2 regions of the Pseudomonas grandcourensis genome follow, and region 2 is predicted to be linked to the other one. Evidence: riboswitches for the same ligand, from Rfam matches in the RefSeq annotation. Region 2 holds a riboswitch; the other holds the start of a gene.

Region 1 (10,009 bases), 1.9 Mb from region 2:
CCGTAGCAACCGGTGCGTTCAAACGCTATCTGCGATTGATGACTGAGTTGCGGTTCATAAGCGGCCAGTTGTTCACTGCTGAAATACATCATTTCCAGGCCAAGCTGCTGAGCCAGTTCGATTAACGCAGGTTCGTCGCGCTTCGAATCGATGCTGGCCAGCGCCTTGATTTCATGGCGAGCAATCTGGTGTGCCTCCAGCGCCTGATCGAGCAGCGCCAGCAACGTGCTGACGGGGCAGCCCCGTTGGCAGCCCAGGCCGACCACCAGGGTCGGCGCTGTGCTGACGTCAGTCATGCGTGGTATTGACCATCGCTTTTGCGACGGAACAACCAGGCGCTGATCAGGCCCAGGGCCAGCCAGAACGCCACGTTGGTCAGTTGCGAAGCGATTTTGAACTGGGCTTCCAGCGCCTCCGGAGCGAGCATCGAATGCACTTCCGGTTGCGGCGCGCCAATCACATGGGGAACGGCAAGGATTGCCACACCGAGGACTTTCATCAGCCAGTGACGGCTGAATACGATCAGGGCGATACCGACGGCAGTGGAGGCGGCCGTACCGATCCACCACAGTTGCCGCTGTGCCAGGTCGGCGGCGGCAGTGCCAGGCAATTCAGGAGGCAGGCCGAGGGTCGGCGCGAGCACGAAGGTCGCGTAACCGGCCAGGCCCCAGAGCAGGCCCTGGGAGGTTTTGGTCGGCGCACGCAAGGTGTACAGGCCGGCCAGCATCAGGGCGAAACCGACGGCCACCACCAGGTTACCGCCGGTGGTCGACAGCACGCGCTGCCAGCCGTCTTCCGGCTCCCAGGCCTCGGCATCGTGAGTGTGGGCAGCCATCGCACCGTCGGCGTGCTCATGCATTTCAACAGCGGCCGGTTCGGATTTTTCGTAGGTCTCGGCCTGCAAAATCAGCGGAGCGACCCAGAAGCTTTGCAGCAGGGTCAGCAACAGGGCGGCCAGCAGCCCGGTGAAACCTGCGGTTTGCGCAATACGCTTGATCATGTCGACAGCTCTCAATGGCACGGGAACGCGGAGCTGTGGCGGGTATCGTGGGCGGCGTTGTGCACCGCTTCGATGTGCGAGAAACCGGCGAAATAAACAAGGCAGGCGCCCAGAATCGACGCGCAGACGGCGGCGGTCAGACGTTGAGTCAGGGTTGAGGTGGTGCTCGCGGCTGTGTGTTCGGCGCTGCTGATGATCGACATGGCGTTTCCCTCTGGTCTGTCAGCGGGGAATAAGAGCGCATGCAAAAACCCGCACGACCAGGCGCGCAAGGTTTCAAACAGCGCCCGCCCACCGCGGGTTTGTTGGTTCAGTGATCGTACTGGTCACTTTGTGTTGCGGGCCGGTCTCCGGGCTCACGAGGGGTAAAGGCTTGGGCCTGAACCTGAAAACATCACCTTCCCATGCCGTAGTGGCACAGTGGATCTGATGCTTCGCTCGCTTACCGTTGCGGGGGCAGCACCGGACTGACATGGCTTAAGAGTAAAGCACATGATTCACCGGTTTCCCGTTTCACCCTGTGAAGGGCACCCGTAACAAGGTGTGTAGGAGAGCATGGGCGGGGGTTGGGCGTCAATTGGCAAGGGTTCGCATTTAAGGTTCGCACAGCACATTGTGGCGAGGGGGCTTGCCCCCGTTGGGCTGCGAAGCGGCCCCCGGCAATCTTACTGATAAATCCTGCACTCAGGTCTTGCGACGGCTGCGCCGCCGAACGGGGGCAAGCCCCCTCGCCACAAGTGATCGCATTCTCAGCATGAACATTGACCCGCCCCAATACCATGCGTAGCCTTGCGCTTTCGAGGTTCTTCGGTGTTTGCCGAAGCTAAGAAGGGAACGCGGTCGATGCCGCGGCTGCCCCCGCAACTGTGAACGGTGATGTTCGTTGCCACGCCACTGCAGGCTCAATCCATGAGGCCGGCGGGAAGGCGCAGCGAATGCCAGGCTCAAGGCCGGCACACCGTCAGCCAGGAGACCTGCCTCGTCACAGATTCTCAATTTCAACCGGGCGGGGTGATCCGGTGGCGAACTCTTCAGGCACGCGCGTCCGCGTTGCCGGTCGTCGTCCCGTATGCCCGCCACATTAGCCATAGGGCATCCGATGAAAACACTGGCCAAACTCCCCGTCACCATCGTCACCGGCTTTCTCGGCTCGGGCAAGACCACGCTGTTGCGGCACATGCTCGACAACGCCCAGGGTCGCCGCATCGCGGTGATCGTCAACGAATTTGGTGAGTTGGGCATCGATGGCGAAATCCTCAAGCAGTGCTCCATCGGTTGCACCGAAGAAGAAGCCAACGGCCGTGTCTATGAGCTGGCAAACGGCTGCCTGTGCTGCACCGTCCAGGAAGAATTCTTCCCGGTGATGCGCGAACTGGTGGCCCGTCGCGGTGATCTTGACCACATTCTGATCGAAACTTCCGGTCTGGCCCTGCCCAAGCCGCTGGTGCAGGCCTTCCAGTGGCCGGAAATCCGCAGTGCCTGCACGGTGGATGCGGTGATCACCGTGGTCGACAGCCCGGCCGTGGCCGCCGGCACCTTCGCCGCGTTCCCGGATCAGGTCGACGCCCAGCGCAAACTCGACCCGAACCTGGACCACGAATCGCCGCTGCACGAACTGTTCGCCGACCAACTGGCCAGCGCTGATCTGGTGATCCTCAACAAAACCGACCTGATCAACCCGGCGGACTTGGCCCGTGTGCGCATGGAAGTCGCCGAGGAATTGCCACCAGCGGTGAAAATCGTCGAAGCCAGCAGCGGTCGCCTGCCGCTGGACGTGCTGATCGGCCTGGGGGCCGGCTCCGAAGAACACATCGACAGCCGTCACAGCCACCACGACCACCATCACGATGGCGACGACGATCATGATGACCACGATCACGACGCCTTCGACTCGATCTCCATCGAGCTGCCGCAAGCCGACGAAAGCCTGCTGCTGGACGCGCTGACCCAACTGGTGGTCCAACACGGCATCCTGCGGGTCAAGGGTTTTGCGGCGATCCCGAACAAACCGATGCGCCTGCTGATCCAGGGCGTGGGCACGCGTTTCGACAAGCATTTCGACCGCCAGTGGGGCGCTGAAGAAGCACGAGTCACCCGTCTGGTGCTGATCGGCCAGGAACTGGACGCCACTGTTCTCGAAGCGCAATTGCGCGCCGCGCTCAGCGTGTAAGCCATGCACCTGCTCAGGACCCAGCCCGGCGGTTTCGTGTCGGATGACAACATTGCCGACCTTGGACAAACCCCCGCCGAACTGGTGGTCCTGTGCAGCGGCGATTCCAGCCTGGCACTGCTCGCCGAAGCGGCGCAGCAGTTGCCCGACGATTACCCGAGCGTGCGCCTGGCCAACCCGATGCAGGTGCAGAACCATGCCTCGGTCGACTTGTACGTCGATGAAGTGCTGCGTCACGCCAAGGTGATCCTGATTTCGCTGCACGGCGGCATCGCCTATTGGCGTTACGGCATCGAGCGCCTGGTCGAACTGTCTCAGCGCGGCGTGCAGGTGATTCTGGTGCCGGGTGATGATCGCCCGGACCCGGAGCTCAGTGACCTGAGCACCGTCGGCGCCGAGGATCGCGACCGTCTCTGGCAGTTTCTGCGCCAGGGCGGTATGGGCAACGCCCTCGATTTCTTCCGCTGCCTGGCCAACCGCTGGCTGGCCCGTGATTACACCTGGGGCGAGCCGCAAACCCTGCCACGCACGGCGATTTACCATCCGCACAAACACTCCGCTGCACTGAGCGACTGGCAGGCCGACTGGCACGCCGATCAACCGGTGGCGGCGGTGCTGTTCTACCGCTCGCATTTGCAGGCGGCGAACACCGCGTTCATTGATGTTTTTTGCCAGCGCTTGCAGGCTGCGGGGTTGAATCCGTTGCCGATAGCGCTGGCCAGCCTGAAGGAGCCCGGTTGTCTTTGCGTGGTCGAGGACTGGCTGGATGAGGGCAGCGTCTCGGTGATTTTGAACACCACCGGCTTCGCCCAATCCAGTCCAGAAGCACCGCATCTGCGCCCGTTTCGCCGCAATATTCCGGTGATCCAGGCCATTTGCGCCCAAGACAACGAACCCGGCTGGCGCGCCAGCGAACAGGGGCTTGGCCCCCGAGACCTGGCGATGCACATCGCCTTGCCGGAGCTGGACGGACGCATCATCAGCCGCCCGATCAGTTTCAAGGACCTGGCGTGGCGCAGTGAGCGCAGTCAGTCGGATGTGGTCTGCTACCGGCCACAACCGGAACGCATGGATTTCGTTGCCGAACTGGCGCGGCGTTGGGTCGAACTGGCGCGGGTGCCCAATGCGGAAAAACGCATTGCCTTGATTCTCGCCAATTACCCGACGCGCGACGGTCGCATCGGCAACGGCGTTGGCCTCGATACCCCGGCGGCTGCGCTGAATATCCTGCGGGCGCTGCATGCCGAAGGTTATCCATTGCCGGCTGAGTTGCCGGACAGCGGCACCGCATTGATCCAGCAGTTACTGGGCGGCGTCAGCAACGACCTCGAGACCCTCGACCTGCGTCCGTGCCAGCAAAGCCTGGGCATGGATGATTATCTGGTGATGTTCAACGCACTGCCCGAAGCCAACCGTGCGGCGGTGCTCGAACGTTGGGGTGCGCCGGAAAGCGACCCGATGTGCCGCAGCGGACGGATGATGATCGCTGGCCTGCGTTTTGGCCTGACCTTCGTCGGCATTCAGCCGGCCAGGGGTTATCAGGTCGACCCGAGCTCGGTGTATCACGACCCGGACCTGGTGCCGCCCCACGGCTACCTGGCGTTCTACTTCTGGCTGCGCAACACCTACGGCGCCCACGGTGTGATCCACGTCGGCAAGCACGGCAACCTCGAATGGCTGCCGGGCAAAGGCGTGGGACTTTCGGAAAACTGCTGGCCGGACGCACTGCTCGGGCCGCTGCCGAACATCTATCCGTTCATCGTCAACGACCCGGGCGAGGGTGCCCAGGCCAAACGGCGTACCCAGGCCGTGATCATCGATCACCTGATGCCGCCGCTGACCCGCGCCGAAACCTACGGCCCGCTGCGCAACCTCGAACTGTTGGCCGACGAATATTACGAAGCGCAGTTGCTCGATCCGCGTCGCGCCCGAGAGTTGCAGCGTGACATCCTGCAACTGGTGCGTGACACCCACATCGACCGTGAACTGCAACTGGACGAACAACTCGACAGTGATGCCGACGCAGCGATCTGGTTGCCGCGACTCGACACCTATCTGTGCGATTTGAAGGAGTCGCAGATCCGCGACGGCCTGCATGTGTTCGGCGAATCTCCCACCGGGCGTTTGCGTATCGATACCTTGCTGGCGTTGTTGCGCATTCCACGGGGCGATGGGCGGGGCGGGCAGTCGAGTTTGCTGCGGGCACTGGCCAAGGCTTTCAGGCTGGGGTTCGATCCGCTGGATTGTGCGCTGGCCGAGCCGTGGACCGGGCCGCGTCCCGATTCACTTTTGCTTATCAGCAATGAGACATGGCGCACGGCGGGTGATACCCGCGAGCGCCTGGAATTGTTCGCCGCGCAGTTGATTTCGGACGCTTTGAATAGCCCCTGTAGGAGCGAGCCTGCTCGCGATGGTGTGTCAGCCACATTGATGTCAACTGACACACCATCGCGAGCAGGCTCGCTCCTACAGGATGTGGACTGGATCGAGGTGCAAGCCATCATCGACAACCTGCGCGAGGTGGTCGCTCCGCGTCTGGACGCCTGCGGTCCGGCGGAAATGTGCGGATTGCTCGACGCCCTGAGCGGTCGCTTCGTCCCGGCCGGTCCCAGCGGCGCGCCGAGTCGTGGTCGCCTGGACGTGCTGCCCACCGGTCGCAACTTCTATTCCGTGGACGTGCGCAACCTGCCGACCACCACGGCGTGGCGCATCGGTTTCCAGTCGGCCAACCTGATTCTCGAACGGCACCTGCAAGACCACGGCGATCATTTGCGCCAGCTCGGCCTGTCGGTGTGGGGCACCGCGACCATGCGCACCGGCGGCGATGACATCGCCCAGGCGATGGCGCTGATGGGCGTGCGTCCGGTGTGGGCCACCGGCAGCCAGCGGGTCGATGATTTCGAGATTCTGCCGTTGAGTTTGCTCGACCGCCCGAGGGTGGACGTGACCTTGCGTGTGTCCGGTTTCTTCCGTGATGCCTTTGCCAATCTGATTCGCTTGTTCGACGCGGCAGTGCAAGCGGTGGCCGACCTCGATGAGCCGGACGACCTCAACCCATTGGCGGCCAAGGTCCGCGCCGAGCGTGCAGCCTTGCTGCAGTCAGGGCTCGATGAAGACGCTGCGCGACGCCAGGCCGGCTGGCGGATTTTCGGGGCCAAACCCGGTGCCTACGGTGCGGGAGTGCAGGGCGCCATCGACGGTCGCCTGTGGCAGAGCCGCGAGGACTTGGCCGAGGTTTACCTCAACTGGGGCGGCTACGCTTACGGCGGTTCTGACGAAGGCACCGCCGCTCGCGAACAGTTCAGCCAGCGCCTGAGCCAGGTACAGGCGGTGCTGCAAAACCAGGATAACCGCGAGCACGATCTGCTCGACTCCAACGATTACTACCAGTTCCAGGGCGGTATGCTCGCAGCGGTGGAAAGCCTGAAAGGCGAGGCGGCGGCCAGTTATCATGGCGACCACAGCCAGCCGGACCTGCCGAAGATTCGCACCTTGAAGGAAGAGCTGAACCGGGTGATCCGCTCCCGGGCGGCCAACCCGAAGTGGCTCGAAGGCGTTAAACGTCACGGCTACAAAGGTGCGTTCGAAATGGCCGCGACGGTCGACAACCTGTTCGCCTTCGACGCCACCACGCAGTTGATCGACGATCACCAGTACGCGTTGTTGGCCGATGCCTACTTGCTTGATCCGGACACCCGGGATTTTGTTCGCGAACACAATCCCCATGCCTTGCGCGACATGACCGAGCGCATGCTTGAGGCGCAACAGCGGGGGATGTGGAAGGACCCCGGCGAATACCGCGAGGCGCTGGAGAATCTTTTGCTGGATATAGAAGAAGACGGCTGACCTGTTCCCCCTGTAGGAGCGAGCCTGCTCGCGATGACATTCGCTCAGTCGACAAAAATGTTGCCTGACATTCCGCCATCGCGAGCAAGCTCGCTCCCACACGGATAGCGGCGCCTGTGAGATCACCGACCATGACCGAGATAAAACAATGACCGACACCCCGCATTTCCCGCTCTCCGCCGTGGTCGGTGCCGACGATTTGAAGCTGGCCCTGTGCCTGACCGCCATCGACCCGAAAATCGGCGGCGTGCTGATCGAAGGCCCACGGGGCATGGCCAAGTCGACCCTGGCCCGCGGTCTGGCGGACCTGCTGGCCAGCGGTCAGTTCGTCACCTTGCCGCTGGGCGCCACCGAGGAGCGCCTGGTCGGCACCCTTGATCTCGACGCGGCGCTGGGCGAAGGTCGCGCGCAGTTTTCCCCCGGCGTACTGGCCAAGGCTGATGGTGGCGTGCTCTATGTCGACGAGGTCAATCTGTTGCCCGATCACCTCGTTGACCTGTTGCTCGATGTGGCCGCCAGCGGCACCAATCTGGTGGAGCGTGACGGCATTTCCCATCGGCATTCGGCGAAGTTTGTGCTGATCGGCACCATGAATCCGGAAGAGGGTGAACTGCGTCCGCAATTGCTTGACCGTTTCGGCTTGAACGTCGCCCTCGGTGGCCACACCGCGCCGGCCGAGCGCGGCCAGATCATTCGCCGTCGCCTGGATTTCGACAGCGATCCGCAAGGTTTCTGCGCCGAATGGGAATCCGCGCAGGCGTCTCTGCGCGAACGTTGCCAGAACGCACGCAATGCGCTGGCAAACATTCCCCTCGACGACCAGGCGTTGGCACACATCACCGAACGCTGCTTTGCCGCCGGTGTCGATGGCTTGCGCGCCGATCTGGTCTGGCTGCGTGCCGCCCGGGCGCACGCCGCCTGGCGCGGGGCGAACGCCATCGCCGAGGAAGATATCGACGCCGTCGCCGAGTTCGCCTTGCGCCATCGTCGTCGCGAGCACTCACCACCGGTTCCTCCGCAATCCCAAGCGGCGCAATCCTCCGAGCCACAGAACGCCAACCCGGGCGAAGGGCAGGGCCAGTGGGGCGAGTTGCCTGCCCAGACGCTGGCGGTCGGCGCACGACGTGAAGTGCCGAGCTGGCCAAAAAAGCCCTAGGCATTCGCCCTCGCTGCGACGCGGGGGCGAATGCCAGACCCCGAGCCGGGCGGCTGGACCACGGCAGACAGGGCAAGCGTCACGTAGCCCGCAGCGGCACGGTCAACTGGCCCGGCACTTTGCTCAATGGCCGACCGCGTCAGCGCGACGACCTGTTGTTTCAGCTGCGTACTCGCTCCCCTCATGAACTGTGGCTGGTGATCGTGGATGCCTCCGCTTCGACCCGCCGTCATCAGGCATTGAGTGATGCCAAGGGCTTGCTGGCGCAGTTGTTCGACGATGCCTATCGCCAGCGTGCGCGTCTGGCTCTGCTCACAGCCAGCGGTGCTGCACCCAAGTGGCAGGTGCAGGGATTGAAGGCCTCGACCGGGTTGCGCCAGTGGCTCGATGGCCTTGGCGCCGGTGGCGGCACGCCGTTGCTGGCAGCATTGGGTGAAGCGGAGCAGTGGCTCGCGGCACGGCAAAAGCGTTTTCCGGCAGAGCAGCAGCGGTTGTTGCTGGTGACCGATGGCCGGCTGAAGGACTGGCCGTTGTTGCCTGTGCTGGAGTGCCCGGGGCTGTTGATCGACATCGAGCGCGGGCCGATTCGGCTTGGGCGCAGCAGGGTGTTGGCGGCGCAGTTGCAGGCCGAGTATCGGCACATTGACGAACTGCTTTCTGGCTGAAGTTTACTTTGTCTACACGGACCTCATCGCGAGCAAGCTCGCTCCCACATTGGTCCGGGTGAACACAGCGTCTGTGAACACCGAATGACCCCTGTGGGAGCGAGCTTGCTCGCGATAGCGGCGTGTCAGCCACCATCAATTCCGGATTACTTACCCATCGCCTGCCGATACTGCCGGGTGCGCTTGCCAATGTATAACCGGTCGAGAATCAACGCCCACAACGCCGAGACTTCAGGTCGGGTTTTGCGCCCACGGCTCAAGCGATGCAGCTGGAATTTGACCACCGCCATGCCCGCCAGCGCCGCCAGGGGTTTGCGCTTCCAGCGGATCGGCGGCAGTTGCGGATGACTGTCCCGGCCTTCGCGCCAGTGCTTGACCAGGTGCGGCTCCACGGCCAGCGCGGTGCCGATGCCGGCCATGGCAAGGCCGCTGTCGAGGACCTGTTCGACGATCGCCAAACGGCGGATCCCGCCGGTCACCATCACCGGCATCCGCGCAACGCTGGCCAGTTCACCGGCCATTTCCAGAAAGTACGCCTCCCGCGCCAGGGTCCGGCCGTCGCGCGCTTCGCCTTGCATGGCCGGTGCTTCGTAACTGCCGCCGGAGAGTTCCAGCAGGTCGATCGGTTGTTCGTTCAGCCACTGGATCACTTGCCGTGCATCATCGGCATCGAAACCACCGCGCTGGAAATCCGCTGAGTTGAGTTTCACCGACACACAAAATTGCGGCGACACCGCTTGGCGAACCGCCTCGACAACGGACAACAGCAGGCGCGCACGATTTTCCAGGGCGCCGCCCCATTGATCGGTGCGCCGATTGGTGAGCGGCGAAAGGAACTGGCTGATCAGGTAGCCGTGGGCGGCGTGGACCTGCACCCCGGTAAAACCGGCTTTCTCGGCCAGTGCGGCGCTGGTGGCGAAGCGTCGGATCACCTCCCGGATATCGTCCTCGGTCATGGGCTTGGGTTCGGCGAACATCTTCGAGAACTGACCCAGATCCAGCGCAACCGCCGACGGCGCCAGCGCTTGCTGGCCGAGGTTGGCCATGGTCTGGCGGCCAGGATGGTTGAGCTGCGCCCAGAAATGCGCACCGCCGGCCCGGCCGACGCTGGCCCACTGGCGGAAACGCTCCAGGTGGCGCTCGTCTTCCAGCGCTACACCGCCGGGGCCGGT
Region 2 (10,009 bases):
TTGATGCAGCCAACCGGCTTCATCGACATAGCGGCGAGTCAATTCGCCCAGCGGCACGACACCCATTCCGGTCTCGTTGCTGACAAAAATGATTTCACCCGGCAGCGACGCCAGGCAGTCCAGTAAGGCATCACGCTCGGCGTGCAAGCGCTCGGCATCGTCGAGCATCAGCAGATTGGTCAACCACAGGGTCAGGCAATCCACCAGCAGGCAACGATCGGCACGGGCGGATTCGCGCAGCACACGGGCCAGCTCCAGCGGTTCTTCGATCAATGCCCATTCGGCAGGACGACGGGCGCGGTGATGGGCCACCCGCTCGCTCATTTCGCCATCCAGTGGCTGGCTGGTGGCGATGTAGGTCACGGCCAGGGCGCTGTCGATGGCGAGCTTTTCAGCCAGACGGCTCTTGCCGGAGCGGGCGCCGCCGAGGATCAGTTGGAGCATGGTTGTTTCCCTAAAATCTTCGGTGAGGCAACTTAAGTCATCGCGAGCAGGCTCGCTCCCACATGGAAACGCAGTCAACTGTGGGAGCGAGCCCTGCTCGCGATAGCGGAGTTAGAACCGCCTCAGAACCCACAGAGCTGACGCAGCAGAGAAGTATCCAGATGCTTCTCCACCAGATCCGCCAACCGCTCGATATCACGCTCGCGCAAGCCGTGATAATCCACGTCCTGCACCTCCTGCAAACCCGCCCAGCGCAGCAGTGCACTGCACGCCGCCGGCGATTCGAACAGTCCGTGCAAATAGGTGCCGAAAATCTGCCCGTCAGCACTTTGCGCACCATCACAGCGGCCATCATCCAGTTGCACGGCGGCGTTTTCCAGGGCCGGCCCTGTGGTCACGCCGGCATGAATTTCATAACCCGCCACTGGCGCATCTTCCAGCGCCAGGCGGCCACGCACGTTGCGCAACTGCTTCTCTTGTTCGAGCCGGGTCTGGAACGCCAGCAGCCCCAAACCGGCACTGGAACCCGGCGCACCTTCGAGGCCCAACGGATCATGCACCTGCTCACCGAGCATCTGCAGGCCGCCACAGATCCCCAGCAGTTTCCCGCCGTAACGCAGATGCCGGGCGATGGCAGCCTCCCAGCCGTTGGCTCGCAGGTACGCGAGGTCGCTGCGCACACTTTTCGAGCCAGGAAGAATGATCAGGTCGGCGGGCGGAATCACCTGGCCGGGGCTGACGAATTGCAGGTCCACTTGCGGATGCAGGCGCAGCGGATCGAAATCGGTGTGATTGCTGATGCGCGGCAGCACTGGCACCACCACCTTCAGCACCTGTTCGGCTTTGTCGGTCTGGCGTTGATCGATGCCGTCCTCGGCTTCAAGGTGCAGGTCCATCACGTACGGCAGCACGCCGATCACCGGTTTGCCGGTGCGCTCTTCGAGCCAGTCGAGACCGGGTTGCAGCAACGCGATGTCGCCACGAAAGCGATTGATGACGAAACCTTTGACCCGCGCCTGTTCGCTCGGCGACAGCAGTTCGAGGGTGCCTACCAGGTGCGCAAAAACCCCACCACGATTGATATCGGCGATCAGCAGCACCGGGCAATCCACCGCTTCGGCGAAGCCCATGTTGGCGATGTCGCCGGCCCGCAGATTGATTTCCGCCGGCGAGCCAGCGCCCTCGACCATCACCAGCGGATACGCCGCGCTCAAGCGCTCGTGGGAGGCCAGCACCGCTTGCATGGCGATGGTTTTGTAGTCGTGATAGGCGACGGCGTTCATGGTCGTGACGGCGCGGCCATGGATGATCACCTGGGCACCGGTGTCACTGTTGGGCTTGAGCAACACCGGGTTCATGTCGGTGTGCGGCTCAAGGTTCGCGGCCTGGGCCTGTACCGCCTGGGCACGGCCAATCTCGCCACCGTCGGCGGTCACCGCACTGTTGAGGGCCATGTTCTGCGGCTTGAACGGCACCACCCTGACGCCCTGGCGTGTGGCCCAACGGCACAGCGCGGTCACCAGCGTGCTTTTACCGGCATCCGAGGTGGTGCCCTGCACCATCAGCGTGGTCATTGGTTTTCCTTGGCGAAATCTTCGAACGCCTGCGCCAGTCGTACCCAGGCGATTTCGTCACCGGGCAAGCCGAATCGCAGGCTGCTGTTGTGCGTGAACAACCGCAGGAGAATGCCGCGCCGGGCCATGAACCCATGCAGTGCTTCGGCGCGCTCGGTGATCAGCCACTGGAACAGCGCACAACCGCCCTGAGGCTCGAAGCCGTGTTGTTCCAGCAACGACGCAAGGCGCTCGCTGGCTGCTTCGGTGCGCTCCCGTTGCCGCGTCTGCCCTTGCGTATCGCGCAGACAGGCCTGGCCCACTACCCGGGTTGCCCCGCTCACGGCCCAGGGCCCCACTTGTTCAGCGAGCAACTTGAGCAACTTGCGCTCGGCCAGCACAAACCCGAGGCGCACACCGGCCAGGCCGAAAAACTTGCCGAAGGAGCGCAAGACGATCAGCCCGACTTGATGGGCAAAAGGCGCCAGGCTCAGTTGCGGCGTGTTATCCATGAACGCTTCGTCCACCACCAGCCAGCCACCGCGCTGGGCCAGCCGCGTATGCCAGTCGAGCAGCCGACTGGGGGTGAGGCTCAGGCCCGTGGGGTTGTTCGGATTGACCACCACCAGCACGTCGAAACTGTCGATAAAGAAGTCGACTTCCTGCTCCAGCACTTCACGCACGATGTAGCCGTTGCGACGCCACGCTTCGGCGTGCTCGGCGTAACACGGCGACAGCACGCCGACCTTGCCCGCCCGACGCAAGCGCGGCAGCAGTTGAATCGCCATTTGCGAGCCGGCCACCGGCAATGCCTGCAAGGTGCCGTAGTAATCGCAGGCGGCCTGCTCCAGACCGTCGTCCGCCTCCGGCAAACGAGCCCAGGCCCGCAGCGGAATATCCGGCACCGGGAACGGCCAGGGCGCAAGGCCCGTGGACAGGTCCAGCCAGTCGGCTTCATCTATGCCGTATTCGAGCGCTGCCTTGCGCAGTCGCCCACCGTGCTCAAGCATAAAATTCGGCCCCCAGGCAGAGAATCAGCAGCCATAACCATACCCCGCGCTGGACCAATTGCCAGCCCCGGTCTATGGAGTCGGCATCCGCCGCCACGCCTTCGCCCAACTGCGGACGCTGATGCAGTTCGCCGTGATAAATCGCCGCCCCACCCAATTCGACGCCAAGGGCGCCCGCCCCTGCCGCCATCACCGGGCCGGCGTTCGGGCTGTCCCAGGTCGGGCCTTGGGTGCGCCAGCATTTCAACGCCAGTCGGGTTTTGCCCAACAGCGCGTAAGTCAGTGCCACCAGGCGCGCAGGAATGTAATTGAGCACGTCGTCGACCTTCGCCGCCGCCCAGCCGAACCGTTCGAAACGCTCATTGCGATAACCCCACATCGCATCCAGCGTATTGCTCAGGCGGTAGAGCACCACGCCCGGCGCGCCCGCCACGGCAAACCAGAACAATGCGGCGAACACCGCGTCGCTACCGTTCTCCAGCACCGACTCGGTAGCGGCACGGGCGACTTCGGTTTCATCCAGATCACTGGTTTTACGGCTGACCAGATAACTCACACGCTTGCGTGCTTCATCAAGATCACCGCCGCGCAGGGCCTTGGCCACAGGCTCGACGTGCTCACCGAGGCTGCGCATGCCGAGGGCGCAATAGAGCGCGAGAATCTCGACGATCCAGCCGACATAAGGCGCCCAGGAAAATGCCGTGGCCAACAATGTCAGCGGCAACACGGCAATCACCCACGCGGTGACGCCATGGCTGCGCCAGCCACGACCGCCGCCGTTGAAACGTTGCTCGATGCGCTCGGCAAAACGGCCGAACGCCACCAGCGGATGCCAGCGCTTGGGTTCACCCAGCAGCGCATCCAGCGCAACCGCGGCGACACTCAACAACGCCACACTCATCGATTCACTCCCCAATAATTTTCATACAGCAATTCATGTAGCGGACGCGCCTGCGCCCAGCCTTCGAGCACCAGCATCGGTGCCGGGTAGAACTCTTTGACAGGCCCCATGCACAGCACCGCGAGTGGTTTGGCGCCAGGAGGCAACCCCAGCAAATCGGCCAAGGCTTGCGGCTCGAACAGCGAAACCCAGCCCATGCCCAACCCTTCCGCGCGGGACGCCAGCCACAGGTTCTGGATCGCGCAGGACAGCGAGGCCATGTCCATTTCCGGCAAGGTGCGGCGACCGAAGATATGCTGCTCGCGGTCGTCCATCAGCGCGGCGACCAGTACCTCGGCGCAATCGTTGATGCCTTCGACCTTGAGCTTCATGAACTCATCGCTGCGCTCACCGAGGGCTTCGGCGGTGCGGATGCGTTCTTCTTCCACCAGGGCCTGGATTTGCCCGCGCAAGGCGCGATCGCTGATGCGAATGAAGCGCCAGGGCTGCATCAGGCCGACACTGGGTGCCTGGTGTGCGGCCTCGAGCAGGCGCTGGAGCAATTCGGGCTCGACGGTGCCACCACTGAAGTGGCGCATGTCGCGGCGTTCGGCGATGGCGCGATAGACCGCTGCGCGTTCGGCTTCGGAAAATGCGTTGTCGGTCATGGCCGCTTCGCGAGCAGGCTCGCGCCCACAGGAGTCAGGTGATCCATTATGGAAGCGATGACGGTCTCAAGGTCTGGCGCAAACAGCGCGGCAATCGCCGTGGGGTTCGACGGAAAATAAAAGTGCACATAAGAGGCCGTCATCCGCCCCTCACGGTAGACCGCCTCCGCTCCGCGCCCGCCGTTAGGGCTCAAGCCACGGGCAATTGGCGCCAGTTCAGTGGTGGTCAGCGAATGGTGATAGGTGTGCCCGCGCAGCGAACCTTCCGGCAGGTCCACCGCTTGCAACGCCAGCGCTGCCAGACGCTTTTGCATCACCGCATCACCGGCCAGCAAGCCAACCAGTTCGGCGCGAGTGCCCTCGACATCGGTCAGGGAATCGAGCAGATACAGCATGCCGCCACACTCGGCGAGCAAGGGTTTGCCTGCGCGGTGGTGGGCGCGGATCGCGTCGAGCATCGCGGTGTTTTGCGCCAGCGCAACATGGTGCAGCTCCGGGTAACCACCCGGCAGATACAGGCTGTCCGCCTCCGGCAACCCACTGTCGCGGATCGGCGAGAAGAACGACAACTCGGCGCCCATCGCCCGCAGCAGATCCAGGCTCGCACCGTAGGTGAACGCAAAGGCTTCATCCCGGGCGACGGCAATGCGCACACCGGCCAGCAGCGGCTCGGCCACGATCACATCAGGGGTGGCAAACTCGACCGCCGGCGGCAGCGCAACCTCGCAACTGCTGGCCAGGGCATCAGCGGCCGCATCAAGGCGCAGGTCGAGATCGTTCAACTCACTGGCCTGCACCAGCCCCAGGTGCCGGCTCGGCAATTCGATCCCGGTTTCCCGGGACAGCGCGCCGTACCAGCGCAAACCTTCAGTCAGGCTGCCTTCAAGCAGTTGCGCGTGGCGCAGCGTGCCGACACGATTGGCCAATACCCCGGCGAACGGCAAGTCCGGCTGATAACGCGCCAGCCCCAGGGCCAGTGCGCCGAAGGTCTGGGCCATGGCGGTGCCATCGATCACACCCAGCACCGGCACACCGAAATGCCGCGCCAGATCGGCGCTCGACGGCGTACCGTCGAACAGCCCCATGACGCCTTCAATCAGGATCAGGTCCGCTTCAGCGGCAGCCTCCCACAGCAACCGGCGACTCTCCTGCTCGCCGACCATCCACATGTCCAGCTGATACACCGGCGCACCGCTGGCGCGCTCGAGGATCATCGGATCGAGAAAGTCGGGACCGCACTTGAACACACGGACCTTGCGCCCCTGATTGCGATGCAATCGGGCCAGCGCCGCGGTGACGGTGGTCTTGCCCTGGCCGGAAGCCGGCGCGGCAATCAGAACCGCCGGACAGTGTCGAGGCTGACTCACAATTCGACGCCTTTCTGCGCTTTGATCCCGGCTTGAAAGGCGTGTTTGATCACGCCCATTTCGGTGACGGTGTCAGCCATCTCGATCATTTCCGGCTTGGCGGCACGACCGGTGACCACCACGTGTTGCATCGGCGGCCGGGCCTGCAAGTCGCTGAGCACCTGATCGAGATCGAGGTAGCCGTGCTTGAGGGCGATGTTCAGCTCATCCAGCACCACCAGACCGATGGACGGATCGCGCAGCAGTTGCTGCGACACCGCCCAGGCAGCTTCGGCGGCGGCGATGTCGCGCTGACGGTCCTGGGTTTCCCAGGTAAAACCTTCGCCCATCACGTGAAAGCGCACCTGCTCGGGAAAGCGCCGGAAGAACAACTCTTCGCCCGTGCTGTTGCGGCCCTTGATGAACTGCACCACGCCGCATTGCATGCCGTGCCCCATGGCGCGGGCAAGCATGCCGAAGGCCGAACTGCTCTTGCCCTTGCCATTGCCGGTCAGCACCAGCAGCAGGCCACACTCGTTCGGGGAATTGGCGATGCGCTCGTCGATCACGGCTTTTTTGCGCTGCATGCGCGCCAGGTGGCGTTCGTCACGATCGGGGGTATCAGTCATGGGGGAGCTCTCCGTTGAGGCAGGAATAACGGCGGGCAGGCACAAGAATAGAAGGCAAAAAGCCTGGCATCGCCCACCGTGATGCCGCTGGATGAATCAGGCCGGTCTCCGGGCTCATGAGTGGCGCGGGGCCGGACTGTGCGCCTTCCCGCATCGAATCGACACAGTGGCATCACACACAGTTTTCACTCATTTACCGTTGCGGGGGCAGCGCCGGAATTGCGGGCCTTCGACCAACAGAAGGACTCACTCACCGGCTTCCCTGTTTCACTCTGTCGACCCAAGCCACAGAGCACCTGAAACAAGCCGCGAAGGTTAGAGGGTTGGGGGTGGAGCGTCAATTAAAGCCGGGAGGCCATCGAGCGAATAACTGCCATCCATCAATAAACTGACGTCAATCTTGTGCCACGCTCTCAGCAGTGATATCAAAGAGCCACAATCTCACAACACAATAACAAGGGTGAGCCCATGCAAGGCATGATCATCAGCAATCCAAAGCTGGAATTCCTGCGCCCGGTGCTCGAGCACTGGTTCGAATGCATCGACCGTTACAACGCCGTCCGCGGTGATGGCGACACACCGTACTGGCATGACGAAAAGGCCAATCTCGGACTGCTGTCTGCCGCGGCCTGGATGGCCGAGATGGTCACGCTGCAGCAGACGCCCACCCGCAAGCAGACCGAAGAAGGCGAACGCAACAGCCGCGCCGACCTGCTCCTGGCCTCGCCCGAAACCCGCGCCTACATCCAGACCAGCCAGCGTTGGCCACGGGTCAACAGCCTCAATCTGACCCAGGCCCTGCTCGACATCGCCAGCGATGCAAAGCGCGTGAGCCACGCCAGCGACCTGAAACTCGGCTGCCTGTTCGTCGCCCCGCAAAAAGCCCAGCAAGGCGCAACGCCGGAAGAACTCCAGGACATGGTCGACGACCTGCAAAAGGAACACACCTGCGCTGTCGCCTGGTATTTCCCTTATGCCTACCGCAAGTTGCGCAACGAAGCCGGCAACTATCACCCCGGCATTGCGGTGCTGTTCAAGGAAGCACGCGGCTGAGAGTTGAACCATCGCACGACACCCCTCCTCTATGAATAGAACAAGGCATTCATAGGGAAGACCAGCATGCGCACGTCCCCGCTCGTTCTCGTTATCGCGCTCTGCGGAGGGCTCGCCGCTTGTGGCGAGACCTCCCGGCTGCAAGTCTCCGACGGTACCGGCCCGTCACCTCAACTACCGGAACCCAACAAGACACTGGTTCCGACGGTGAACATCGCCCCGGCCATCGGCTGGCCACAGGGTGCGAAACCCGTCGCCGCCACGGGCACTCAAGTGGCCGCTTTTGCCGAAGACCTGGATCACCCCCGCTGGCTTTATGTGCTGCCCAATGGCGATGTGCTGGTGGCGGAAACCAACGCACCACCCAAACCCGAAGACGGCAAAGGCATTCGCGGCTGGGTCATGAAAAAAGTCATGGGCCGCGCCGGGGCCAGGGTGCCCAGCGCCAACCGCATCACCTTGCTGCGCGACAAGGACCACGATGGCGTCGCGGAAACCCGCACGGTGTTTCTGCAAAATCTCAACTCGCCCTTCGGCATGACCCTGGTCGGCAATGACCTGTATGTGGCCGACACTGATCGCCTGCTGCGCTTTCACTATGAAAGTGGCGATACGCAGATCAAGTCGCCGCCGGTCAAGGTTGTCGACCTGCCGGGCGGCCCGCTGAACCATCACTGGACCAAAAACGTCATCGCCAGCAAGGACGGCAGCAAGCTGTACGTCACCGTGGGTTCCAACAGCAACGTCGCCGAAAACGGCATGGACAAGGAAGAAGGTCGCGCGGCTATCTGGGAAGTGGATCGTGCCACGGGTCGGCAGCGGATTTTTGCCTCCGGCCTGCGCAACCCCAACGGCATGGCGTGGGAACCGCACAGTGGCGTTCTGTGGACTGCGGTCAACGAACGGGATGAAATCGGCAGCGACCTGGTTCCGGACTACATCACCTCGGTGAAGGACGGCGCATTCTATGGCTGGCCGTACAGTTACTACGGTCAGCACGTCGATATTCGCGTCGAGCCGCAAAACCCGGACCTGGTGGCCAAGGCTATCGCCCCGGACTACGCCGTCGGCCCGCACACGGCATCACTGGGCCTGGCCTTCGCCGAAAACAGCAAGTTGCCGCCGCCCTTCACCCAAGGGGCATTCATCGGGCAGCACGGCTCATGGAACCGCAACCCCCACAGCGGCTACAAAGTGATTTTCGTGCCGTTCAGCGCCGGCAAACCTGTCGGAAAGCCCGTTGAAGTGCTCACAGGTTTTCTCAACGACAAGGAACAGGCAATGGGCCGCCCGGTGGGCGTGGTGATCGATCGGCAGGGTGACCTGCTGGTGGCCGATGATGTGGGGAACAAGGTGTGGCGGGTTTCGGCTGCTAAATAATGGCTGCCAAGCCACCTGTGGGAGCGAGCTTGCTCGCGATGAGGCCTGCACATTCAACTTTGATGTTGCCTGACCCACCGCCATCGCGAGCAAGCTCGCTCCCACATTGGATCGGTGTCAGCGCTTACCTTTTGCGGCACAGAGTTAAACCATCACCGATCGGCAACAACGACAGATCCACCCGCGCATCATCCTTCAACGCCCGGTTGAGTGCCTGGATCGCCCGGGTGTCCGCGCTCTCGGGGCTGGCCTCGAGCACGCGCCCGCTCCACAGTGTGTTATCGAACACCGCCAGCCCACCGACCCGCAGCAATTGCAGGGCGTGCTCCAGATAAGCCGGGTAGTTGGCCTTGTCGGCATCGATGAACACCAGGTCGTACTGCCCGCCCTGCCCTTGTCGCTCAAGCTCGGCGAGGGTTTCCAGCGCCGGGGCCAGTCGCAGGTCAATCCGCCCGGCGAGCCCCGCCTCTTGCCAGTAGCACCGTGCGGTGGCGTTGTAGTCACCGGGAATGTCACAGCAAATCAGCGAACCGTCAGCGGGCAATGCCGCCGCCATGCACAGTGCGCTGTAACCGGTAAAGGTGCCGACTTCGAGCAAGCGCCTGGCCCCCGTCAGTTTCACCAGCAAAGCAAGAAACTGCCCCTGCTCAGGCGCCACCTGCCAACGCGCCATGGGCAGCGCCTGGGTCTCATCGCGCAAGCGCTTGAGCAGAGGCGTTTCGCGCAGGGAAACATCGAGCAGGTATTGGTACAGGTCGTCGTCGAGATTAAGCGTGCGAGCAGTCATGGTCACCAGCTCCGAACGTTACGGATTGCGCGCCAGATGTTCAGGCTGCAGAACACGCTTGGCGCTCAGGTAAGCCTTTTGCCAATACGCCTTGGACAGGCTGTCGAGCTTCACAGTGCCACCGGTGGCCGGCGCGTGGACGAAGCGTCCTTCTCCCACGTAGATGCCGGCATGACTGACCTGGGAGCCGCCATTGGTGGCGAAGAAAAGCAGGTCGCCGGTCTGCAGGCCTTCCTTGCCCACATTCGCCGCTTGCATG

What was found. A riboswitch is a leader RNA that binds a small molecule or an ion and turns the genes downstream of it on or off. The one in region 2 is predicted to bind cobalamin.
Region 1: it holds a riboswitch for cobalamin, as region 2 does, so the genes downstream of both, cobW (cobalamin biosynthesis protein CobW) here and cobO (cob(I)yrinic acid a,c-diamide adenosyltransferase) in region 2, are expected to answer to the same signal.

Annotation. Positions count from the first base shown of each region.
Region 1 covers NZ_CP150919.1:3,737,802-3,747,810, reverse strand. Annotated here, with positions in the region: gene AABM52_RS16730 (cobalamin biosynthesis protein) at 1-296, opposite strand, end outside; gene AABM52_RS16725 (CbtA family protein) at 293-1,000, opposite strand; gene AABM52_RS16720 (CbtB-domain containing protein) at 1,012-1,203, opposite strand; cobalamin riboswitch at 1,324-1,550, opposite strand; cobalamin riboswitch at 1,784-1,997, shown strand; gene cobW (cobalamin biosynthesis protein CobW) at 2,100-3,170, shown strand; gene cobN (cobaltochelatase subunit CobN) at 3,174-7,016, shown strand; gene AABM52_RS16705 (AAA family ATPase) at 7,165-8,172, shown strand; gene AABM52_RS16700 (VWA domain-containing protein) at 8,292-8,837, shown strand; gene AABM52_RS16695 (NADH:flavin oxidoreductase/NADH oxidase family protein) at 8,984-10,009, opposite strand, start outside.
Region 2 covers NZ_CP150919.1:1,883,763-1,893,771, reverse strand. Annotated here, with positions in the region: gene cobU (bifunctional adenosylcobinamide kinase/adenosylcobinamide-phosphate guanylyltransferase) at 1-444, opposite strand, end outside; gene AABM52_RS08400 (cobyric acid synthase) at 567-2,018, opposite strand; gene cobD (threonine-phosphate decarboxylase CobD) at 2,015-3,007, opposite strand; gene cbiB (adenosylcobinamide-phosphate synthase CbiB) at 3,000-3,908, opposite strand; gene bluB (5,6-dimethylbenzimidazole synthase) at 3,905-4,555, opposite strand; gene AABM52_RS08380 (cobyrinate a,c-diamide synthase) at 4,552-5,922, opposite strand; gene cobO (cob(I)yrinic acid a,c-diamide adenosyltransferase) at 5,919-6,530, opposite strand; cobalamin riboswitch at 6,612-6,845, opposite strand; gene AABM52_RS08370 (hypothetical protein) at 6,999-7,583, shown strand; gene AABM52_RS08365 (sorbosone dehydrogenase family protein) at 7,650-8,963, shown strand; gene AABM52_RS08360 (class I SAM-dependent methyltransferase) at 9,088-9,750, opposite strand; gene AABM52_RS08355 (C40 family peptidase) at 9,769-10,009, opposite strand, start outside.